Regions from separate parts of the Streptomonospora salina genome, predicted to be linked through region 4. Evidence: riboswitches for the same ligand, from Rfam matches in the RefSeq annotation. Region 4 holds a riboswitch; each other region holds the start of a gene.

The links. Region 4 has a riboswitch for cobalamin ahead of HNR25_RS19930 (energy-coupling factor ABC transporter permease). Riboswitches for the same ligand answer to the same signal wherever they lie in the genome.
Region 1: it holds a riboswitch for cobalamin, as region 4 does, so the genes downstream of both, HNR25_RS09570 (ABC transporter substrate-binding protein) here and HNR25_RS19930 (energy-coupling factor ABC transporter permease) in region 4, are expected to answer to the same signal.
Region 2: it holds a riboswitch for cobalamin, as region 4 does, so the genes downstream of both, HNR25_RS22265 (ABC transporter substrate-binding protein) here and HNR25_RS19930 (energy-coupling factor ABC transporter permease) in region 4, are expected to answer to the same signal.
Region 3: it holds a riboswitch for cobalamin, as region 4 does, so the genes downstream of both, metE (5-methyltetrahydropteroyltriglutamate--homocysteine S-methyltransferase) here and HNR25_RS19930 (energy-coupling factor ABC transporter permease) in region 4, are expected to answer to the same signal.

The regions. Positions count from the first base shown of each region.
Region 1 is NZ_JACHLY010000001.1:2,123,026-2,128,709, reverse strand. Features, by position in the region: gene HNR25_RS09580 (aldo/keto reductase) at 1-908, opposite strand, end outside; gene HNR25_RS09575 (TetR/AcrR family transcriptional regulator) at 1,078-1,671, shown strand; cobalamin riboswitch at 1,771-1,954, shown strand; gene HNR25_RS09570 (ABC transporter substrate-binding protein) at 1,990-3,030, shown strand; gene HNR25_RS09565 (FecCD family ABC transporter permease) at 3,141-4,112, shown strand; gene HNR25_RS09560 (FecCD family ABC transporter permease) at 4,109-5,164, shown strand; gene HNR25_RS09555 (ABC transporter ATP-binding protein) at 5,161-5,684, shown strand, end outside.
Region 2 is NZ_JACHLY010000001.1:4,928,025-4,933,708, forward strand. Features, by position in the region: gene HNR25_RS22255 (DUF2231 domain-containing protein) at 1-494, shown strand, start outside; gene HNR25_RS22260 (metal-dependent hydrolase family protein) at 585-1,895, opposite strand; cobalamin riboswitch at 2,069-2,262, shown strand; gene HNR25_RS22265 (ABC transporter substrate-binding protein) at 2,532-4,076, shown strand; gene HNR25_RS22270 (ABC transporter permease) at 4,073-5,026, shown strand; gene HNR25_RS22275 (ABC transporter permease subunit) at 5,026-5,684, shown strand, end outside.
Region 3 is NZ_JACHLY010000001.1:348,476-354,159, reverse strand. Features, by position in the region: gene HNR25_RS01655 (PTS transporter subunit EIIC) at 1-760, shown strand, start outside; gene metE (5-methyltetrahydropteroyltriglutamate--homocysteine S-methyltransferase) at 913-3,192, opposite strand; cobalamin riboswitch at 3,366-3,531, opposite strand; gene wrbA (NAD(P)H:quinone oxidoreductase) at 3,755-4,387, opposite strand; gene HNR25_RS01640 (AfsR/SARP family transcriptional regulator) at 4,504-5,684, shown strand, end outside.
Region 4 is NZ_JACHLY010000001.1:4,397,657-4,403,340, forward strand. Features, by position in the region: gene cobJ (precorrin-3B C(17)-methyltransferase) at 1-26, shown strand, start outside; gene HNR25_RS19915 (energy-coupling factor ABC transporter ATP-binding protein) at 63-935, opposite strand; gene cbiQ (cobalt ECF transporter T component CbiQ) at 932-1,687, opposite strand; gene HNR25_RS19925 (energy-coupling factor ABC transporter substrate-binding protein) at 1,692-2,069, opposite strand; gene HNR25_RS19930 (energy-coupling factor ABC transporter permease) at 2,073-2,858, opposite strand; cobalamin riboswitch at 2,847-3,053, opposite strand; gene HNR25_RS19935 (4Fe-4S binding protein) at 3,246-3,416, shown strand; gene HNR25_RS19940 (precorrin-8X methylmutase) at 3,453-4,043, shown strand; gene HNR25_RS19945 (sirohydrochlorin chelatase) at 4,331-5,254, shown strand; gene cobC (Rv2231c family histidinol phosphate aminotransferase CobC) at 5,244-5,684, shown strand, end outside.

The sequences.
Region 1 (5,684 bases), 2.3 Mb from region 4:
GCGGGCAGCACGGTGTCGGCGGCGGCCAGCTGCGCGTGCAGGTGGTCCGGTGTACGGGGGCCGATGAGCGCGCTGGTCACGCCCGGGTGGGCGGTCGCGAATCCGAGCGCGAGCTGGATCATGGTCAGGCCGGCCTCGTCGGCGACGGTGGCCAGCTGCTCGACGGCGTCGAGCCGGGCCCGGTTGGCGGGGACGGTGGTGTCGAAGCGCTGCGGCATGAACGTCGAGCGGTTGGTGGCGATCTCGCGGTCCTCGCGGATCGCCCCCGACAGCCACCCCGAAGCCAGCGGGCTCCACACCAGCACTCCGAGCTTGTACTCCTGGGCTGCGGGCAGCACGTCGGCCTCGATTCCGCGCTGCAGGATCGAGTAGCTGGGCTGTTCGGTGACGTACCGGTTGAGGTCGCGGGCGTGGGCGGCCCACTGGGCCTGCACGAGACGGTAGGCGGGGTAGGTGGAGGAGCCGAAGTGGCGGATCTTCCCGGCGCGCTGCAGGTCGGTCAGAGCGGACAGGGTCTCCTCGTCGCTGGTGTCGGGGTCCCAGCGGTGGATCTGGTAAAGGTCCACGTGGTCGACACCCAGGCGGCGCAAGCTGCCGTCCAGCGCGGTGGTCAGCCAGCGGCGCGACGCGCCCCGGCGGTTGCGGTCCTCGCCCATGGGCAGGCCCGCCTTCGTGGCGAGCACGATGTCGTCGCGGCGGCCGGCGATGGCTGTGCCGACCAGTTCCTCGGATTCGCCGCGGCTGTACACGTCGGCGGTGTCGACGAGGTTGATCCCGCCCTCAAGGGCGGCGTCGACGATGGCGGTGACCTCCTCCTGAGTGGTGCTTCCGATCGCGCCGAAGTTCATCGTGCCCAGCGCGAGCGAGCTGACCTGCACACCGGTGCGGCCCAAGGTGCGGTACTGCATGGCCGATCTCCTCCGTCGAAGGTGAAGCGGGATGGCGGCGCGTGGGGGCCACGCGCCGCTTGGCGGATGCGCTCCTGCTCTGCCATCATGAACAAGCGGAACGCTGTTCCGGAAAACTATACGGAACACTGTTCCGTTTGGCAAGGCGGTCGGTTGCGAGAGGGGCGCTGTGAACGACGACGACACGGGAACGCGGCAGGCGGCCCGGGGCAAGCGGGCCGACGCCCGCCGCAACGAGGGCGCGCTGCTCGACGCGGCCGCCGCGGTCTTCGCCGCCTCGGGCGTCGAGGCGCCGGTACGGGACATCGCGGCCCGGGCCGGCGTCGGGACGGGCACGATCTACCGCCACTTCCCCACGCGGGCCGACCTGATCATCGCCGTCTACCGGCACCAGGTCGAGGCGTGCGCCGAGGCCGGACCGGACCTGCTGGAGAACGGTCCGACCCCCTACGCCGCGCTGGGGCGATGGATCGATCTCTTCGTGGACTTCCTCGTCACCAAGCACGGTCTCGCCGCGGCGCTGCGCTCCGACAACACCGCGTTCGAGGAGCTGCACACCTATTTCCTGGACCGCCTCCTGCCCGTGTGCGCCCGGCTCCTCGCCGCCGCGGCCGAAGCCGGGGAGATCCGCTCCGACATCGGCGCCTACGAGCTCATGCGCGGGGTCGGCAACATCTGCATCAGCGCGGAGGAGGACTCCCGCTACGACGCGCGCCGCGTGGTCGAGCTCCTCATCGCGGGGCTGCGCCGGCCGGATCGGTGAGCGGCCGGGGCAGCCGCCCCGTCCCCGATGGGAAAAGCCGCCGATTCCCGCAGGCAGCAGCGGGGCGCCCCGGATCCGGGAGGCGCGGGTACGGCGTGCTAGCGTCGAAAAAGCCGTGGTGAACGGGAATCCGGTGGGAAACCGGATGCGGCCCTCGCCACTGTGATCGGGAGCGCTGTGTCGTTCGTTCGGCGAACGAGCCACTGGGGTCCGAGCCCCGGGAAGGCATGATGCGGCGCGTTTCCCCGTCAGCCAGGAGACCGGCCACGGCACCGCACGACCCGATTCCACGAGGACCTGGAAATGGCGGTCTCGCCCATGACCCGTGTTTCAGCACGTCCGCTCCGCGCCGCGGGCGCCTTCGCCGGCGCCCTCCTGCTCGCCGGCTGCGGCGCACCCGCCCCCGAACAGCCGGCGGGAGAAGACGCCACCACCCGCACCAACTGCGGTATCGACGTCGCCGTGGACGCGCCGCCCGAGCGCGTCTACGCCGCATACCAGCCCGGCATCGAGGTCGCCCACGCCCTCGGCCTCAGCGACCGCCTGGTGGGAACCGCGTTCCTGGACGCCCAGGTGCTGGACGAATACGCCGACGAGCAGGCCGCGACCGACTACGTGCCCACCCTCCCGAGCAGGGAAGGGCTGCTGGAGACCGAACCCGGCTTCGTGATCTCCGGATTCAACGGCTTCTTCGCCGAGAACGGCTCCGACCGCTCGGTCGGTACCCGCGCCGGCCTGCGCGAGCTCGGCGTGCAGAGCTGGATCCTGAGCCCGCTGTGCCCCAGCGAGGACGGCCTCACCGACCGGGCGATCGACCCGGCGTCCGTCACGGTCGACAGCGTCTACCGGGACCTGCGCGACCTCGGCGCCCTGTTCGGCGCCGAGGACGACGCCGAACAGGTGATCAGCGACATGCGGGAGCGCATCGCCGCCGTGCAGGAGCAGGTCGAAGGAGCTCCGCAACCGTCCGTGGCGATCGTGTCCCCCGGCGACGACGGCGGCTACCGCGTGGCGGGCGGGATCGACTTCAGCACCCGGATCATCGAACACGCGGGCGGCGCGAACGCCTTCGCCGACCTGACCGAGAAGCGCAACATCGAGGTCGGCGCGGAGGAGATCGTCGCACGCGACCCCGACGTCATCCTCACCAGCGCCTGCTGCGACGCCGGGATGACCGAGCAGGACGCCGAGAGCGACGTCGACGCGATCACCGCGGATCCCGCGCTGGAGGGCGTCACGGCCGTCGCCGACGACGAGGTCCACCCGTTCCTGTTCGCCGACCGGTCGGCCGGGGTCCGGGCGGCCCACAGCATCGAGCTCGTGGCCTCCCGCATCCACCCGGACCTGGTCGAACGTTGACCGCGGCCGGTGCGACCGCCCCTCCCACGACCGCAGGCACGACCGGCAGCCTTCCGCGAACCGCGCCCGGCGCAGGCCTGCTCCCCGGAGGAGCGTCGAAGACGGCCGGCATGGCGCTGGCCGCCCTCCTGCTGGCGGCCGCGTGCGCCGCGTCGATCCTCACAGGCAACTACGCCGTCTCCGCGGCCGACGCCGTCTCGGCCCTGACCGCACCCTCCGGCGGCGAAACCGACCGGATCGTGTGGCACGTACGCGTGCCGAGGACCGCCACCGGGCTGCTCGCCGGAATCGGGCTCGGCGTCGCGGGCGCCCTCATGCAGGGGCTGACCCGCAACCCGCTGGCGGGACCGGGGATCCTCGGCGTCAACGCCGGCGCCGCGTTCGCCGTCGTGGTCGCCATGGCCGTGCTGAACGTCAGCGCCCTCACCGGCTACCTGTGGTTCTCCTTCGCGGGAGCCGCACTGGCGGCGGTCTTCGTCTACGCCCTCGGTTCGCTCGGCACCGCCGGCGCGACACCGGTGAAGCTCGCGCTGGCCGGCGCGGCGCTCAGCGCCATGGTCGGTTCCGCGACCACCGCCCTCACCCTCCTCGACCCCTCGGCCCTCGACGACTTCCGGTTCTGGACCGTCGGTTCGCTCACCCGCGCCGACACCGCCGACCTCGCCACCGTCGCGCCCGCGACACTGGCCGGCCTCTGCCTGGCGGCGGCCGTCGGCCGCGACCTCAACGCGGTCGCCCTCGGCGAGGACATGGCCCGCAGCCTCGGCACCCGGCTGGTGGCGACGCGGGTTCTGGCCGCCCTCGCCGTCGTGCTGCTGGCGGGATCCGCCACGGCGATCGCCGGGCCGGTCGCCTTCGTCGGCCTCGTCGTGCCCCACATCGCGCGGGCGTTCACCGGCCCCGACCACCGCTGGATCATGCCGTGGTGCGTGCTGCTGGCACCGGCCCTCCTACTGGCGGCCGACGTGCTGGGCAGGGTGCTGATCCGGCCCGAACAGCTGCAGGTGGGCATCGTCACCGGACTGATCGGCGCCCCCTTCTTCATCCACCTGGTCCGCAAGCGGAAGGTGGCGCAGCTGTGATCGCCGGAGACCGCGACGCGTTCCTCCTGCGCAGCCCGCGGGCCGCCGTCGTGTTCCGGCTCGGGCGCCGGTCGACGGCACTGGCGGCGGCCGCCTGGCTGCTCGCCTGCGGCGCGGCCCTGCTGTCGCTGACCCTGGGCCAGTACGACATCGGGGCCACCGGCGTGCTGCGGGTCCTGGGCGGGGGCGGCACCCTCATCGAATACGACGTCGTCGTGGGAAACCGGCTGCCGCGCGCGCTCACCGGTCTCGGCGTGGGGGCGGCCTTCGCGCTGTCCGGAGCGATCCTGCAGCGCATCGCCGCCAACCCCCTGGTCAGCCCGGACGTGATCGGCGTGAACTCCGGAGCGGCCTTCGGGGCCCTGACCGTGCTGACCGTGTTCGGCGGCACGGGCCTGCACACCGCGGCGGGCGCGCTCGCCGGAGCGGCGGCGACCGCCGCCGCGATCTTCACGCTGTCGGCCAAGCGGGGCGTGAGCGGGTACCGGCTCGTGCTGGTCGGTATCGGGGTCGCGGCGATGCTGACCTCGGCCGTGTCCTTCCTGCTCACCCGGGCGGACTACCACAGCATGCAGGCCGCGGCCGCGTGGCTGACCGGAAGCCTCGCCAACCGCGGCGGCCTGCACGTCGCGATCATCGCCGCCACCCTCGCGGTCGCCGTTCCCGTACTGGTCGTACTGGCGCGCCAGGTGCGGCTGCTCGAACTCGGCGACGACCTGGCCATGACGCTGTCCGGGCGCGCGGGCGGCAGCAGACTCGCCCTGGTCGCCGTCGCCGTGGTGCTGGCCGCGATGGCGACCGCGGCAGCGGGCCCCATCGGGTTCGTCGCGCTCGTGGCGCCGCAGATCGTCCGCAGGATGCTGCCCGGCCGCGGACCCGTCCTCGCCGCCACGGCGGCGCTCGGCGCCCTGCTCGTGGTCGCCGCCGACCTCGCCGCCCGGACGCTGTTCACCCCGGCGGAGCTGCCCGTCGGAGTGATGACCGGCGTTCTGGGAGCACCGGTGCTGCTGTACCTCCTCGCCCGCGCCAACCGGATCGGACACACAGGATGACCCGCCCGCCGACCGAAGAGACCACGCTGACCGCCGCCGACCTCAGCCTCGGCTACCGCGGGGCCCCCGTCGTCGACCGGGTCTCGGTGACACTGCCGCCCGGGCAGGTCACGGTAGTCGTCGGGCCGAACGGCTGCGGGAAGTCGACCCTGCTGCGCGGGTTCGCCCGGCTGCTGAAACCGCGCGGCGGCGCCGTGCTGCTGGCCGGCTCCGACATCTCCCGGATGCCCGCCGCCGACCTCGCCCGCCGGCTCGGGCTGCTCCCGCAGCAGCCCGTGGCCCCGGACGGCATCACGGCCGCCGACCTCGTCGCGCGGGGACGCCACCCGCACCAGCGGTGGTTCCGCCAGTTCAGCGACGCCGACGCCGCGGCGATCTCCGCGGCGATGGCCGCGACCGGCGTGACCGAGCTCGCCGACCGGCCGATCGACGAACTCTCCGGAGGCCAGCGGCAACGGGTGTGGATCGCGCTGGCGCTCGCCCAAGACCCCGGCGTGCTGCTCCTCGACGAACCGACGAC
Region 2 (5,684 bases), 530 kb from region 4:
GCCCCGCGGGTAGGGGCGCTTCTGCGCGGGAGGAGTATTCGATGACTCACGAGCCGACGCCCAGCCGTGCGGCGGTCAAGGGGCACCCCGTCCATCCGATGCTGGTCGCGCTGCCGATCGGCCTGATCGTCGCCGCATTGGCCGCGGACATCGGGTACGTGGCCGAAGGGTCCCCGGCCTGGGCCTCGGCCGGCGTGTGGCTGGTCGGCGGCGGCCTTTTCAGCGGCCTGGCAGCAGCCGTGCCCGGTCTCGTGGATTTCATCGGAGTCCGGAAGATCCGCAAGAGCGCGGCGGCGCTGCGGCACGGAGCCGCCAACGGCGTCGTGCTGGTTCTGCTCCTGGTCACGTTTCTGCTGCGGATTCCCGATCCGGAAGGCGCGGTGCTGCCGACGGGGCTGATGCTTACGGCGCTCAGCACGGCGATTCTCGGGTACGCGGGGTGGCTCGGCGGTGAGCTCTCCTTCAGGCGCATGTTCGGCGTCGACCCGTCGTAGCAGGAGGCGCAGCGGCGGTGCACCGCATCTCGCCCGCATCGGACGATGCGGGGGACGGGAGCCGCACCCGGCCGGCGGAGGATGCTCCGGCTACGCCCCGAGCAGGTTCTTGTGGATGCGCCCGTCCTTGACGATGACAGCCAGGTTAGCCTCCGGCGCGGCCAACAGGTCCAGGTTCCGGGTGGGGTCTCCGTCGACCACCAGCACGTCGGCCCACGCCCCTTCGGCGATACGTCCCAAGGGGGACGCGCAGTCGTCCAACCGGTAAGGGTCGCGCCTGCCCGCAAGCGCGAGGAGGCCGGCGTTTCCGGAGGTGGCCATGGCCAACGCTTCTGCGGCGGTGTATCCGAAGCCGGTGAGACGGGGCAGCATGAGCGCCTGCATGCGGCTTCGGGAGGGGTCGAGCAGCAGGTCGCTGCCGAACGCCGTCTTCACCCCGTACTCGCGAGCCCAGCGGTAGGTCCGTTCCACCCCGTCGCACACGAGCCGGTTCTTCGCGGCCGAGGCCGGGTTCGGGTAGGAATGGTCGCTCTCCACGAACGGTTGCGTGCTCAGCCAGGCGCCGTGCTGCGCCAGTGAGGCGAAGGCGGACTCCTGGGCCAGGTGGCCGTGCTCGATCGAGCGCACCCCTGCCTCGACGGCGCGCTCGATGCCCGCGTCCGCGTAGACGTGCACGGAGACGTAGGTCCCCCAGTCGTCGGCGGCCTCGACGGCGGCACGGAGCTCGTCCGGGGTGTACTGGCACACGTCCACGGGGTCGTAGGCGGAGGCCACCCCGCCTCCCGCCATGACCTTGATCTGGCTGGCGCCCTTCTTGAGCTGCTCGCGCACCGCGGCCAGGACGCGGTCGCGTCCGTCGGCGATGCGGGACATGCCCAGCTCCTCGGCGCGCGAGGGCATCCCGCCCAGGGCGGTCGGAGGCTCGTAGGCGGTGCCGAAGTCGGCGTGGCCGGAGGTCTGGGAGATGCCCGCCTGGCAGGGGTAGATGCGGGGCCCGGGGAAGGCTCCGGAATCCAGCACCCGCTTGAGGTCGACCGTGTCGCCGGACATGTCGCGGACGGTGGTGAAGCCGCGCATGAGCATGGCCCGGGCCTCGGCCAGTCCGTTGTAATAGGCAAGCCCGGCGCCGCCCAGCAGGAGCTGCTCCTGCGTGCTCCCGGCCAGCATGACGTGGGCGTGGGCGTCGATCAGCCCCGGCATCAGCACTCGCGAGGTGCCGTCGGTCCGGGTGCCGTCGACGACCGCGGCCTCGATCCCCGCGGGCGGTTCCTCCGGGGCGAGGAACACCCTGGCGATCCTGCGGTCCTTGAGGAGGACGTGGCCGTGGCGCAGTTCCTGGTCGACGCCGTCGAAGATGCGCACGTTCCGGATGAGGACCGGGTCCGGTGACTGTCCGATCATGTCCGATTCCTAGCCGTGATCGTTCCCGGGTAAACGGAACATCCCGATGGAACCGCGGGCCGCAGGGCTGTTTTCGGCGCTTTCGGGCGGATCCCGTGCGGAGACTGTTGGCGGGACCGTCGCTGCCGCCGGGCCCCGCGCCCGCCGGCGCGGGGACGCATCGGATGCGCGACCGGGATATGTCAGGATTGCGGTCGAACGATCACGACGGCGAACCGAGGAAGGCCGGTGCGAATCCGGCGCGGTACCGCCACTGTGAGCGGCGAGCCGGCCCTGCAAGACGGCCACTGCCCCGTGCGGGGCGGGAAGGCCGGGGTCCCGGCGCAGACCCGCGAGCCAGGAGACTCACGTCGTCGTGCCTCACGAGCCGGGGCGGATCACCCCAGGGAGGACGGGCATCGCCCATGCACGGACACCACGGTCGCCGACGCGTCGCCGCGCGGTCGGCGCCCCTCCGCCTGCGCTGATACCGCCCCGGTCGTATTCCCGCGCCCGCCTGCCGACGGCGGGCCCCGACCGCCCGAGGAAAGGCGACGTGATCCTGCCAGCAGCATGTCCGGCGGTGCGCGGCCACCGCGCCCGCACCGCCCCCGCTTGCGCGCACACACCCTGCGGCGTACCGGAGGTGGCGCCCTCATGCCGATAGAAACGACACGCCGGGCGGCGCTGGGCCTGGGAGCGCTCGGCGCCGGCGCGGTCCTGCTCGGCGGATGCTCCGGTGATCCGGCCCCGGAACGGCCCCGAAGCGGCGGCCGGGTCCGCGCGCTCTTCGCGGGCGGAGGCGCCAACGAGTCGATGGATCCGCACGTCCAGCCGCTGTTCATCGACCAGGCCCGGCACAAGGCGCTGTACGAGAAGCTGACCCAGTTCAACGCCGACATGTCGCCGCGCGGCCAGCTCGCCGAGGACTGGACGGTCGACGAGGGCGGCGCCCGGTGGCGGTTCCGGCTGCGCGCCGCCCGATTCCACGACGGCCGCACGGTGACCGCCGACGACGTGCTGGCCAGCTACGCGCGCATCACGGCCCCCGCCGACACCCCGCGCAACGGCCGCACCCTGCTGGCCCGGGTCGACCTGGGCAACTCCCGAGCGGTGGAGGAGCGCACGGTCGAGCTGCGGCTGACCTCGCCCACCTACGAGCTGCCCGCGCTTCTCGCCGGTACCGGCATGCACATCGTCCCGGCCGACTTCGACGACCGCGACCCCGCCACCGACGCAGTGGGGTCGGGAGCGTTCACTCTCGCCTCCTTCGAGGCCGGCCGGTCGATGCGCGCGGAGCGGTTCGGCGACCACTGGGACGGCGGGGCGCGCATCGGGGAACTGGAGATCCTCTCCGCCGAGTCCGAAGCGCGCGGCAACGCCCTGCTCGGCGGGCAAGGCGAGTACATCCACGACATGTCGGCCACCTTCGCCCGCTCGAACGAGGACAACCCCGATGTCACCGTGGTGCGCACCCCCAACAGCGGGATGGCCGCCATGGCGATGAAGACCGACCGGGCGCCGTTCGACGACCCGCGGGTACGCAAGGCGTTCCGGCTGCTGGTGGACCGCGAGCGCTTGGTGGATGTCGTCTCCGCCGGAACCGCGCGGGTCGGCAACGACGTCTTCGGCAGCGGATACCGGTACTTCGACGACGACCTGCCCCAGCGCGGACGCGACCTGGACCGGGCGCGCCGCCTGCTGCGCGAGGCCGGCGCCCAGGACCTGGAGGTCGCGCTCGACACCTCCGAGGCCGCGCCCGGCTTCGTCGACGCCGCCACCCTCTTCGCCGAACAGGCCGCCGAGGCCGGGGCCACCGTCGACGTGCGCGTGGGCAACCAGGACACCTACTTCAGCGACATCCTGGACCAGGGCGTGTTCGCCTCCTACCGGTCCGGGTCGATGCCCATCCCCAACCACCTCGCGCTGCGCATGGTCAGCGACGCACCCCAGAACGTCACCGGCTGGAAGCGCGCGGGGTTCGACGAAGCGTTCGCCCGGGCCCAGGCCACCGCCGACGAGCAGGAGCGCACCCGCCGCTACCACGAGCTCCAGCAGGAGCTCCACGACGACGGCGGCCTGATCGTGTGGGGCTACACCGAGTGGATCAACGCCACCGCCGCGTCCCTGCGCGGTGTCGAGCGGGACGCGCCGCCCAACACCGCCGACTGGGCGAGGTTCGACCGGGTCTGGTTGGAGTGACGGCACGGGCCGCCCTCGGCCGCCTCGGCGTGGCCGCCGCGCAGCTGCTCGCCCTGTCGGTGCTGGTGTTCACCGCGACCGAGGCGCTGCCCGGCGACGCAGCCGAGGCGGTCCTCGGCGAGGACTACACCCCGCAGCAGGCGGCGGAGATCCGCGCCCGGATGGGCCTGGACGAGCCGCCGACGATCCGGTTCCTCCAGTGGTGGCAGGACCTGCTCACCGGCGACCTCGGAACCTCGCTGATCTCGGGCCGGCCGGTCACCGACCTGGTGGCCCGATCCCTGCCGCCCACCCTCATCCTGGCCGCCGCGACGGTGGCGCTGCTGGTGCCCCTGGCCGCGGCCCTCGGCCTGGCCGCCGGGGCCGGGGAGGGCGGCCGCCTGGACCGGGCCGTGACCACGGCCACCCTTGTGCTGTACTCCATCCCCGACTTCGCGCTGGCGATGCTGCTGGTCCTGGGGCTGTCCCTGCAGGTGCGCCTGCTTCCCGCCACCGCGATGGGCGCCGACGGCTGGCGGCTGCTCACCGACCCGCTACTGCTGGTGCTGCCCGTCGCGGTCCTGCTGTGCCGGGTCGCGGCGCTGCTCGTCCGCCAGGTGCGCGCGGGCACCGCCGATGCCATGCGCAGCGAATACGCCGCCCACGCCCGCCGCCTCGGTGTGGGGCGCCGCCGGCTGCTGCTGCGCCATGTCGCTCCCAACGCCCTCGCCCCCGCATCCGAGGAGCTGGCGCGCGTCGGAGACAACCTGTTCTCGGGAGTGCTGGTCGTGGAGGTCGTGTTCGCGGTCCCCGGAGTCGCGGGGGGAGTCGTCGACGCGGTCGCCATGCGCGACGTTCCCGTGGTCCAGGGGTACGTCTTCGTTCTCGGCGCGGTGACGATCGCCCTCAACCAGGCGGCCGAGCTGGTCTCCCGGCGGCTCGTGCCGCGGATCGAGCAGGTGCGCCGGTGATGCGGCGGCGCGCGGCGCTCCCCCTCGCCATGGTCCTGGTACCCGCTGCGACCGGGCTGGCCGGACCGCTGCTGGCACCGCTGGTCGCGGCCGATCCGGGGCCGCCGTTCGCCGCGCCCGGCGGCGGCTACCCGCTCGGAACCGACCGGCTGGGCCGCGACGTGCTCACCCAGCTGCTGCTGGGCGGCCGCTCGGTCCTGGCCGTGTCGCTGGCCGCGGTCGCGCTCGCCTACGCCGTCGGCGGCGCGATCGGCCTCGCGGCGGCCGCCGCCCGCCGCGGCTGGGCGGACGCGGCGCTGCTGCGCCCGCTCGACGTCGTGATGGGCGTGCCCTCGCTCCTGATGATCAGCGTCGTCGCGGTGTGGTGGTCGTCGCAGGCCGCAGTGATCGCCGCCGTGGTCGCCGTCACCAACGCGCCGGGCGTGGCGCGCCTGGTCCGGGCGGCGGCGCTGGACGCGGTGAGCGCACCGGTGTTCCAGGCCATGCGGCTGCAGGGGGAGAGCCGCGCCCGCCTCTACTTCGGCTACGTCGGCAGGCGCGTTCTGCGTCCCGTCGCCGCCGACACGGGCACCCGGATCACCGCTGCGATCGCGCTGGTCGCATCGGCCAACTTCCTCGGCCTCGGCCCCGGGCCCACGGCACCGGACTGGGCCGTGGC
Region 3 (5,684 bases), 4.0 Mb from region 4:
CCTGGTATCGGGCCTGGTCACCGTTTACGGGCTGATGCCGGTGGCCGGAGAGGTCTCCGCGGCCATCGGTGTGGCGGCGAACTGGCTGCTGGGCTACGCGGGAGCGCCGGCCGGATTCCTGCTGGGCGGGACGTTCCTGCCGCTGGTGATGCTGGGGCTGCACCAGGCCCTCATCCCCATCCACACCACCCTGATCGGCGTCGACGGATTCACCGTGCTGCTTCCGGTGCTGGCGATGGCCGGCGCGGGCCAGGTGGGCGCCGCCTTCGCGCTGTACCTGCGGCTCAAGAACAACGCGGGCATCCGCGCCACCATCCGCTCGGCACTGCCCGCGGGCCTGCTCGGGGTGGGGGAGCCGCTGATCTACGGGGTGACGCTGCCGTTGGGCCGGCCGTTCGTGACCGCCTGCGCCGGCGGCGCGGTGGCCGGCGGCTTCCTCGGCCTGGCCAACCAGCTCGGGGTCAGTGCCGGGTCGACGGCGATCGGCCCCTCCGGATGGACCCTGTTCCCCCTGGTGCAGGGCAGCCAAGGCATCGGCGCCGCGGTCGCGGTCTACGGCCTGGGCCTGGTGGTGGGCTATATCGCCGGCTTCGCGCTGACCTACTTCTTCGGCCTGAGCCGCCAGGCCGCAACCGAACTCAACACGGCCGGGACCATCGCACCGGACGCCGCACCCGAGCAGGACCCGCCCGGCGAGTCCCCGGCACCGTCCCGCCCCTCCGGCGATCCGGCGCAGACCCGCACCTCCGGAGGCGGCTGACGGGCACGGCCGCCGCACCCGCGCCACGGGCCGGCGCGGGAGGCCGCGCGATCCGGCTCCGGGACGCCGGCGGATGCGGCGCACCGGGAGGGGGCGCCGCCGCGGGCGGCGCCGGAGTCTCGACTCTCCGTCGGCACCGCCCGCGGCTCAGATCAGCGCAGGGAGCGGCGCACCGCTGCCGCCGCGCCGACCATGCTGTGCAGAGCCGACTCGACCTCGGCGTAGCCGCGGGTCTTGAGCCCGCAGTCGGGATTGACCCACAGCCGCTGCGCAGGAACGGCCTTCAGCGCGGCGCGCAGGAGATCGGCGACCTCCTCGGCCTCGGGAACCCGCGGCGAATGGATGTCGTAGACGCCGGGCCCCACCCCGCGGGCGAAGCCGACCGCGTTCAGGTCGTCGAGCACCTCCATACGGGAGCGCGCCGCCTCGATACTGGTCACGTCGGCGTCCAAAGCGACGATCGCGTCGATCACGTCGCCGAACTCGGAGTAGCACAGGTGGGTGTGGATCTGCGTGGAGTCGGCGACCCCGGAAGTCGCCAACCGGAACGCCTCCACCGCCCAGTCCAGGTACTGCCGGCGGTGGTCCGCGCGCAGGGGCAGCAGCTCCCGCAGCGCCGGTTCGTCGACCTGAACCACGCGGATCCCGGCCGCCTCCAGATCACCGGCCTCGTCCCGGATCGCCAGCGCCACCTGCGCGGCCGTATCGGCCAGCGGCTGGTCGTCGCGCACGAACGACCACGCCAGAATGGTCACCGGGCCGGTGAGCATACCCTTGACCGGCTTGTCCGTCAGGCTTTGGGCGTATTCGGCCCACTCCACGGTGATCGCCTCCGGCCGCGCGACGTCGCCGAAGAGGATCGGCGGGCGCACGCACCGGGAACCGTAGGACTGCACCCACCCCTGGTCGGTGGCGGCGAAACCCTCCATGTGCTCGGAGAAGTACTGCACCATGTCGTTGCGCTCGGGCTCGCCGTGCACCAGGACGTCCAGACCCAGCCGCTCCTGCAGCTCGACGACGCCCGCGATCTCCTCCCGCATCCGCCGGATGTAGGCCGCCCGGTCGATGCCGCCCGTGCGCGCCGCGGCGCGGGCCTCGCGGACCCCGGCCGTCTGCGGGAAGGAGCCGATCGTCGTCGTCGGCAGCGGCGGCAGCCGCAGCGACTCCTCCTGGGCCCGCCGCCGGGCCTCGTAGTCCGTGCGGCGCGCGTGCTCCGGCCGCAGCGACGCCACCCGCTCCTGCGCGCGGTGGTTGCGCACACCCTCCGCACGCATCCGGTCGGCGACCGCTGCGGAAGCGGCGGCCAGTTCTCCGGCGACGGCGTCGCGGCCCTCGCGCAGCGCCCGGCCCAGGGTGACGACTTCGTCCACCTTCTGCCGGGCGAAAGCCAGCCACGACTTCACCTGCGGATCGATCCCGGATTCGGCCTCGACGTCGTAGGGCACGTGCAGAAGCGAGCACGACGTGCCCACCGCCACCTCACCGGCCAGGCCCAGCAGCGTTGCCGCTGTCGTCAGGGCCGCATCGAGGTCGGTGCGCCAGACGTTGCGGCCGTCGACCAGCCCGGCGACCAGCGTCTTGTCGCGCAGGCCGTACAGCGCCGCCGGCCTCTCCAGCGCGGACCGGCCGGCGACCAGGTCCAGCCCCAGCGCCTCGACGGGCGAAGAGGCGAGCACGCCGAGCCCTTCACCGAGATCGCCGAAGTAGCCCGCCGCCATGAGGCGCGGGCGCTCCCGCAGCTCGCCGAGCCTGCGGTAGGCCGCCCGCAGCGCGTCCAGCTCCGATTCCGAGCGGTCGGCCGCGAACGCCGGCTCGTCGAGCTGGATCCACTCCACACCGGCGTCGCGCAGCTCCGACAGCAGTTCGGCGTAGGCGTCCAGGACGTCCTCCAGCCGGTCCAGCGGCCGGAATCCCTCCGGCGCCTGCTCGGCGGGCTTGGACAGCAGTAGGAACGTCACCGGCCCCACCAGCACCGGACGGGTCGCCACGCCCAGTTCCAGCGCCTCCCGGTACTGCTCGACGGGGGTGCGGTCGGCGAGCCGGAACCGCGTGTCCGGCCCGATCTCCGGCACCAGGTAGTGGTAGTTCGTGTCGAACCACTTCGTCATCTCCAGCGGCACCGCGGAGTCCGCGCCGCGCGCCATGGCGAAGTAGGTGTCCAGGGGGCCCAGCCCCAGTCCGCTGAAGCGCGGGGGCACCGCACCGAACGTGACCGCGGTGTCCAGCACCTGGTCGTAGAACGAGAACGTGTTGCCCGGTACCGAGTCCAGTCCGGCGTCGGCGAGCGTGCGCCACGTGTCCGTGCGGACCCGGCGCGCCTCCTCGCGCAGCTCCGCCTCGCTGCTGCGCCCCGACCAGTAACTCTCCAGCGCACGCTTGAGCTCCCGGTCGGGTCCGATCCGGGGATAGCCCAGTACAGTCGATCCGATCATGCTGGTCAACGCTCTCTCCTCGCGAGCTCGACGGCAGGCTCCGAGGGCTGCGGCGGCCAGAGGCCGACCAGCGAGCAGCGGCGCGTGCGACGCCCCTGCGGGCCGATCGTCCGCCAGGTCCTCCCGCGAGACCTCGGGACCGACGCGCACCGGCAGGTGCGCGTGCGGGTGGCAGGTCTTCGGACTCGCGGGCACCTTCCGTCCGTCGGACGGATCGTCCTACCGGCCGCCTGCTTCCCAGACTCCTCGGTCCAGTGCTGCCCGGTCCCTGGGAACCGGGGGCGGCGTTCGTTCCCGCTCACCGCTGCGGGGCAGTCCCGGACTCGCACCGGGTTCCCTCTTGCCTCGTCCGCCCCGGACCGCCGTCTCAGGCGTGTTCCGCGGGAGGACGAACCACCAGCACGTCCAGACTAGCCCTCCACCGCCCGAAGGCAACACCGGTCGGATCACCGGAAGGAGTGACGGCGGTCACCGGATCGCTCGAAACGCCCGCGGGGCGCACGGGTCTCTGCGCCCCGGGGGCACCCCGCTGCGGCGGCCCGGGCGCGGGGGCCGCCTGCGGCTACCGGCCGTGCGCGGCGGCCAGCGCCGCAGCCGCCCGGGCCAGCCGCCCGCCCTGGGAGCGGGCGGCCACCAGCACCGCCTTGGCGTGGGCGGGGTCCTCGGCCGCAAGCGCCTCGGTCTGGCTGACCCCGTAGGGGTTGCCGCCCGCTGCGTGGACGGCGTCGTAGTCGACGTAGCCGGTCGGCAGCACCAGCGCACCCCAGTGGTACATCGTGTGGTACAGCGAGAGCAGGGTGGACTCCTGACCGCCGTGGTGCTCGTAGGACCCCGTGAACCCGGTGGCCGGCTTGTCGGCGAGTTCCCCGGCCTCCCACAGCGACGCGGTCGTGTCCAGGAACTGCCGCAGCTGGGACGCCATGTTGCCGAAGCGGGTCGGCGTGCCGAACGCGTAGCCGTCCGCCCAGGTGAGGTCGGCGTGGCCGGCTTCGGGAACGTGCGCGGTGGCGTCCAGATGGGCGCGCCAGGCCGGGTTGGCGTCCACGGCCTCCGCCGGCGCCAGCTCCGCGACCCGGCGCAGCCGCACCTCGGCCCCCGCGTCGGCGGCTCCTTCGGCGAACGCCTCCGCGATGCGGTGCATGTTGCCGGTGGAGGAGTAGTAGATGATCGCGATCCGGGCGTCGTGGGTGTTCATCGGAGCGGTTCCTTTCGTCGTTGCGGTGCGGTCCCACCGTGCTCGCCCGCGCTTACCGGACGCTGCCCGTCGGCTTACGGTCGGCTGCCCCGCCGCCATGGCCTAGCGTGTCCGGTATGCGATTCGGGGTGCTCGGGCCGCTCGCGGTCTGGACGGACGAGGGCACGGCCGTCCAGGTGCCCGGAGTGAAAGTGCGGACCCTGCTGGCCGACCTCCTCGCGCACGCGGGCCGGCCCGTATCGGCCGACCGGCTGGTCGCCGACCTGTGGGGCGAAGAGCCGCCGGCCAACCCGGCGGGAGCGCTGCAGGCCAAGGTCTCCCAGCTGAGGCGGTCCCTGGAGGACGCCGAACCGGGCGGCCGGGCCCTGGTTGAATGGCGCACCCCCGGCTACCTGCTGCGCGTCGAGAGCTCGCACGTGGACGCCGGACGGTTCGCGCGGATCACCGCCCAAGCGCGCGACAGCGGCGCCCCCCGCGCCCGGACCGCCCTGCTCACCGACGCCCTGGAGCTCTTCCGCGGCCCGGCCTACGCCGACTTCGCCGACGCGGAGTTCGCCCGCACCGAGATCGCCCGCCTGGAGGAACAGCGGACGACGGCGCTGGAAGACCTCGCCGACGCGCGCCTGGAGCTGGGCGAGTACCGGCCACTGGCCGGCGAACTCGACGCGCTGGTGGAGCAGCACCCGCTCCGGGAGCGGCTGCGTGGCGCCCACATCCGCGCCCTGTACCAGTCCGGCCGCCAGAGCGACGCCCTCGCGAGCTACGAGCGCATGCGCGTGCGGCTGCGGACGGAGCTGGGGGCGGACCCCGGCCCCGAGCTCGTCCGGCTCCACCAGGCGGTCCTGCAGCAGGATCCCGCTCTCCGGCCGGACCCGCCCCACCAGGCCGCCGCCCGCCCCCGGACCAACCTGCCCGCCCCACTGCTGGCGGATGGCGGCCTGGTGGGGCGCGACGGCGACACCGCCGACGTGCGCACCCGGTTGGCGGCCGGCCGGCTGGTCACCCTCACCGGTCCGGGCGGGGTGGGCAAGACCCGGCTGGCGGTCGAGACGGCCGCCCGAGCGGCCGAAGACTTCCCCGGCGGCACCTGGCTCGTGGAACTGGCCGCGCACCACCCGACCGACACGGCCCAGGCACTGGCCGGGGCGGTGCTGGCGGCGCTGGGCATCCGCGAGGACGCCGGCGTCGGGGCGGCCGCCGGCCGGGAGTACACCGGCCCCCTCGACCGGCTCACGGCGGCGCTGCAGGCCGAGAGGCCCTTGCTCATCCTCGACAACTGCGAACACGTGGTCGAGGC
Region 4 (5,684 bases):
GGCGCGCGGCGGCGCACCCGGAGTGAGGCGTGGTCACGTTGGAGGGTCCCTTGTGAGGTGGCTCAACCCCCTGAATCCAGGTCCAGCAGCCGTGCGGCCTCCTCGGGGGTGGCCGGGTCGGGAGCGCGGGGGTCGAGCAGGTCGGCCGCGCGCAGCGCCCGCCCGGCCGCAGGGGCCCACGCCGGGCGCAGCCGGGCCGCCGCGAGCAGGGCGGGGTCGGCCAGGACGTCGCGGGCCGGTCCGGAAGCCAGCAGGCCCCGGTTGAGCAGCAGGACGGTGTCGGCCCACCGGTAGGCCAGGTCCACGTCGTGGGTGGAGACCACCAGGGTGGTGCCCGCCGCCCGCAGCCCTTCCAGGGTCTGCACCAAGGACTCCACCCCTTCGGGGTCCAGCCCGGCGGTGGGCTCGTCCAGCACCAGCACCGAGGGCCGCATCGCCAAGGCTCCCGCCAGCACGACCCGCTTGCGCTGGCCGTAGGAGAGCAGGTGGGTGGGCTGGTCGGCCAGATCGGTGATCTCCAGCGCCTCCAGCGCCCAGGCCACCCGTTCGCGTGCGGCGTCGGCGGCCAGGCCCAGGTTCATCGGCCCGAACGACACGTCCTGGCTGACGCTGGCGGAGAACAGCTGGTCGTCGGGGTCCTGGAAGACCAGCTGCACCCGGCGCCGCAGTTCGTTGAGGGCACGGCGTCCCCGCCGCACGCGTTCGCCGTCGACGTGGATCTCGCCCGTTTCGGGGGTGAGGCTGCCGGACAGCAGCCGCAGCAGCGTCGTCTTGCCGCCCCCGTTGGGGCCGAGCACCCCCACGACTGAGCCCTGGGCGATGCGCACGTCCAATGCGGTGAAGACCGGCGCTGTGTCGGGATAGCGGAACGCGAGCCCGTGCCCGGACAGGGCGGCGGGCGGGGCGGCGGTGGCGCCCCCGGGGTCGGTGGTCACAGCGGGGCTCCAAGCGAAAAGTAGCTCGCCGTCGCCGCCGCAACCAGTACTGCGGGCAGTGCGGCGGCGGCCAGGGCGGACGGTCGCAGGGGCAGCTCTTCCACCAGCACGGTCAGTTCGCCGGTGTAGCCGCGGCATTCCAGGCCGCGCTGCATGCGCTGCGCCCGGTCGAACGAGCGGACGAACAGTGCCGCACCCAGCGAGCCGACCGAGCGGATCCACGCGCGCCGACCGGCGTAGCCGAGCCGCCCGGCCTGGGCGGTCTGGATGCGGCGGGCGCTGTCCAGGGTGACGAACAGCATCCGGTAGATCAGTGCGATCACCTCGACCAGCGCGCTGGGCAGGCCGATGCGTGTCAGCCGCGGCAGCAGGTCGGCCAGCGGGGTGGTGAAGGCGAACAGGAGCTGGCAGCACACCGCCGCCGCGGCCCGCCCGGTGACCTCGGCCGCCCGCGCCGCTCCGGCGGGGTCCAGTGCCACCGCCCCCTGCGGGCCGCCGACCGTGACCAGCAGCGCCAGCGACCCGGTGAGGATGAACAGCAGCGGGACCCAGGCAGCGCGAGCGAAGGCGCGCGGCGGCACCCGTGCCGGTCCGAACCCCGCGGCCAGGGCGACAACGGCGACCATCGGAGCCGCGGGCCATGTGGGCAGCGCCAAGGCGCAGACCAGCAGACCGCCGAAGAAGACGCCCTTGGCGGCGGGGTGGACCCGCCGCCAAGGGCTGGTATAGGCGGCGGCGTCGATCGCCAGCACGCGGCTACCGTTCGGCCGGGCCGGTCTCCGCTTCGGCGGAGCCGGCCGCCTTCGGGCTCCCGGATCCGGACGCTCCGGCCGGGGCCGTGCCGAGCTTGTTGCGGGTGCGGACGACCCCGAAGAAGTAGCCGATGAATCCCGCGCCGATGGCGGCCTGGAGGGCGAAGAGACCGGATTCGATCTCACCGGAGGGCGGCTCGTACAGGGGGGAGAACCACGGCTCGTAGTCGGGATCGGTCTCGGTCGCCATCTCCGGGGCCTGAGCGTCGACGCCCCCGAAGGGTTCGTCGAGGTGGCTGCCGGATCCGATGATCAGGGGAAGCACGGCGATCAGCGCGGCCGCGGCGATCAGCAGCCAGGTGGTCGTGGTCTTGGGACGCATGTTTCAGCCCGCCTTCTCTTCGCTCACGTCGGTGGTCTGCCCATCGGAGGCCGGGGCCGCGGCGGCCGGGCTCCGCAGTACGCCCAGGCGGCGCAGCTGCTCGGGGGTGACCGTGGTCAGCAGCCGCATGATGACGACGGTGACCAGGCCCTCCACCACGGCGAGCGGGATCTGGGTGATCGAGAAGAGGCCGGCGAAGGCGGTGAAGGAGCCGAGGAAGCCGGACTGGGGGTCGGGAAACGCGAGGGCGAGCTGAACGCTGGTGACGGTGTAGGTGGCCATGCTGCCCAGCGCGGCGGCGCTGAACACCGCCATGTCCAGCGAGGTCTGCGCGCCGAAGCGCGCCGTGGCCGAGCGCACGAGCTTGAACGCCGTGTAGGCCACCCAGGGGCCCACCACGGCCATGGAGAAGACGTTGGCGCCGAGCGTGGTCAGACCGCCGTGTGCCAGCAGCAGGGCTTGGAACAGCAGGGTGATCGTTCCCAGTGCGGCCATGACCGGCGGGCGGAACAGGACCGCGCCTAAGCCGGTGCCCGTGGGGTGGGAGCAGCTGCCGGTGACCGAGGGGATCTTCAGCGCCGACAGCACGAAGCTGAACGCTCCGGCGGCGCCGATCAGCAGCTTGGCGTCGGGATCGGCGCGTACGGCGCGGGTGAGCGATCGGACACCGTGCGCGACGAACGGGGCCGCGACGGCGGTCCAGGCAGCTGCGTGCTGCCAGGGCAGAAATCCTTCAGCGATATGCATGTCGGGGGACCCAACTTCCAGCACCTCGTGGACGGTCGTCACGCCGTGGCCGGTCTCCTGGCTGACGGGTCGACGCCCTTTGCCGGCCTTCCCAGGGACGGCGTCGCCGCTGCCCCCAGTGGCCTACCGACGGCCGCGCCTGCGGCAGTTCGGGGCATCGGGCTTCCCGCTCACAGTGGCGAGGGCCGCGCCGGTTTCGAACCGGACTTCCCGAACACCACGGCATAAAAGAACGTACGGTGCTGACGGAGGTTTCGCAATACCGGCGGGTTCGGCGCCCTGACCGGGGAAGCTTCCCGAGAACCCCGTGTACGCTGGGCCGGCGCCGCGTCCGGAGGCCGCCGCGCCCGCCGCGGTGGCACTGGTCTCAGAGCCGGCGCCCGATCTGGAGGAGGCGTCTTGGTCGACCCCGCCGAGGTTCCGGCGCCGGTGGCTGTGACATCGTCGTGCACGGCCTGCGGCGCCTGTCTGCTGACCTGTCCGGAGCACGCGCTGCGGCCGCAGGGCGGGACTCTGGTGGTGCTGGGCGACACGTGCACGGGCTGCCTGGAGTGCGTGGAAGTGTGCCCGGCCGACGCGATCGCCGTGCTGGCGCGCTGACCGCGCCGACCGACACCAGCCGAGGGAGGAACGACTGTGGACCGGCGGGTGCACCCCATCGAAGCGGAATCGTTCGCCATCCTGCGCTCCCGGATCGACGTGGGCGGGATGGCGCCGCTGAGCCGCGCCGTGGCCGAGCGCATCATCCACTCCAGCGCCGACCTGGACTATGCGAGCGACCTGGTGATCGACGACACCGCCGTCGACGAGGCCGCTCAGCGCCTGGAGGAGGGCGCGCCGGTGGTGGCCGACGTCGGCATGGTCGCCGCGGGCATCACCGCCCGAGAATGCGTGTGCCACATCACCGACCCCCGTGCCGAGCGGCTCGCCCGCACCACCGGAATCACCCGCTCGGCCGCGGCGGTGCGCAGCGCCTACGCCGAGGTCGGCCCCGGCGCCGTGTGGGTGGTGGGCTGCGCCCCCACCGCACTGACCGAGATCATCGCCCGCCAGGTCGAGCCCGCGCTGGTCATCGGCCTTCCGGTGGGCTTCGTCGGTGCTGCCGAATCCAAGCAGGAGCTGCGCGAAAGCGGGCTTCCGCAAGTGAGCAACGTCTCGGAGAAGGGCGGGTCGGCGGTCGCCGCTGCGGCGCTGAACGCTCTGCTGTACGGTCCCGTACCCGAGTGAGCGGGTCCCCGCCCCGCGGCGGCCGCGCACCGCAGGGGCGCCGGGCACCCGCGCACCGGGCGGACGCCCCGCCGACGGACAGGAGAGGAGGAGCCGGCCACCGCTGACCTGGCGGCGGCGACCCGCGCGTGCGCGCGCCGGGGCCGCCTCCACCGCGCCGGGGCACCGTCCCCGCCCCGAGCTTTCCCGCACGCGGCCGCCGCCGCGGCCCGTCCCCCCACCCGAGAAGTCGGACCGTGCTGCCTGAACGCCGGTCCGAAACGCCCCATTTACCGGTTAGGAATCGGATGCAACCGCCTTTGCTGCTGGTCGGACACGGAACCCGCGACGACAAGGGCGTGGCGGACTTCGAGGCGTTCGTCGAGCGCCTGGGCCGCCGCCTGCCCGACCGCGAGGTCGCCGGGGGCTTCATCGAGCTCTCGCCGCCCCCGCTCACCGACGCCGTCGGCGACCTGTACGCCAAGGGCCACCGCAGCATGGTGGCCCTGCCGCTGATGCTGGTGGCCGCCGGCCACGCCAAGGGCGACATCCCCGGTGCCCTGGCCCGTGAGAAGGAGCGCCACTCCGCTTTCGACTACACCTACGGCCGCCCGCTCGGCCCCCACCCCACGGTGCTGCGGCTGCTGGCCGAACGGCTGGGGGAGGTCCTCGACGGCGACGCGGGCGCAGCCGCCGGCGAGCGCCCGCGCACCGCGGTGCTGCTGGTGGGCCGCGGCTCGACCGACCCCGACGCCAACGCCGAGGTCTGCAAGGTGGCGCGGCTGCTGCAGGAGGGCCACGCGGCCGAGCACGGCGCCGACTTCGTCGAGCCCGCTTTCATCTCGCTGGCCTGGCCCAGCGTCCCCGAAGGGCTGGAGCGCATCCGGCGGCTGGGCGCGGAGCGGATCGTCGTGCTGCCCTACTTCCTGTTCTCCGGCATCCTGCCCGACCGCGTCGCCGACCAGACCCTGGAGTTCGCGGGCGAGCACCCGGAACTCGACGTCCGCTGCGGTCCGGTCATCGGCGACTGCGACGAGCTGGCCGACGTCATCGCCGAGCGCTACGACGAGGCCCGCGCCGGCGACATCCGCATGAACTGCGACACCTGCGTCTACCGCATCGCCATGCCCGGGTTCGAGGACAAGGTCGGCGCCGCCCAGACACCCCACCACCATCCCGACGACCCCGCGCACGGCCACGGACACGGCCACGGACACGGCCATGGCCACTGAGACGCCCGACCGCACCGCCGTCGGGGCGGGCGGACCGGATCTGCGCCACCACGGCGACGCCGAGACCGGTTCCGGCCTGCTCGACTTCGCCGTCAACGTGCGCGCGGACACACCGCCGCCGTGGCTGGCCGAGCGCATCGCGGCCTCGCTCGGCGACGTCGCCGCCTACCCCGACCCGGGTCCGGCGCGCGAGGCGGTGGCCCGCCGCCACGGCCGCGACCCGTCCGAGGTGCTGCTGACCGCGGGGGCCGCCGAAGCGTTCGTGCTTCTGGCGCGGGTGCTGCGGCCCCGCCGCGCCGTGGTGGTCCACCCCCAGTTCACCGAGCCCGAGGCGGCGCTGCGCGCGGCCGATCACCCGGTCGAGCGGGTGGTGCTGGAAGGGCCGCGATTCGAACTGGACCCGGCGGCGGTGCCGGCCGAGGCCGACCTC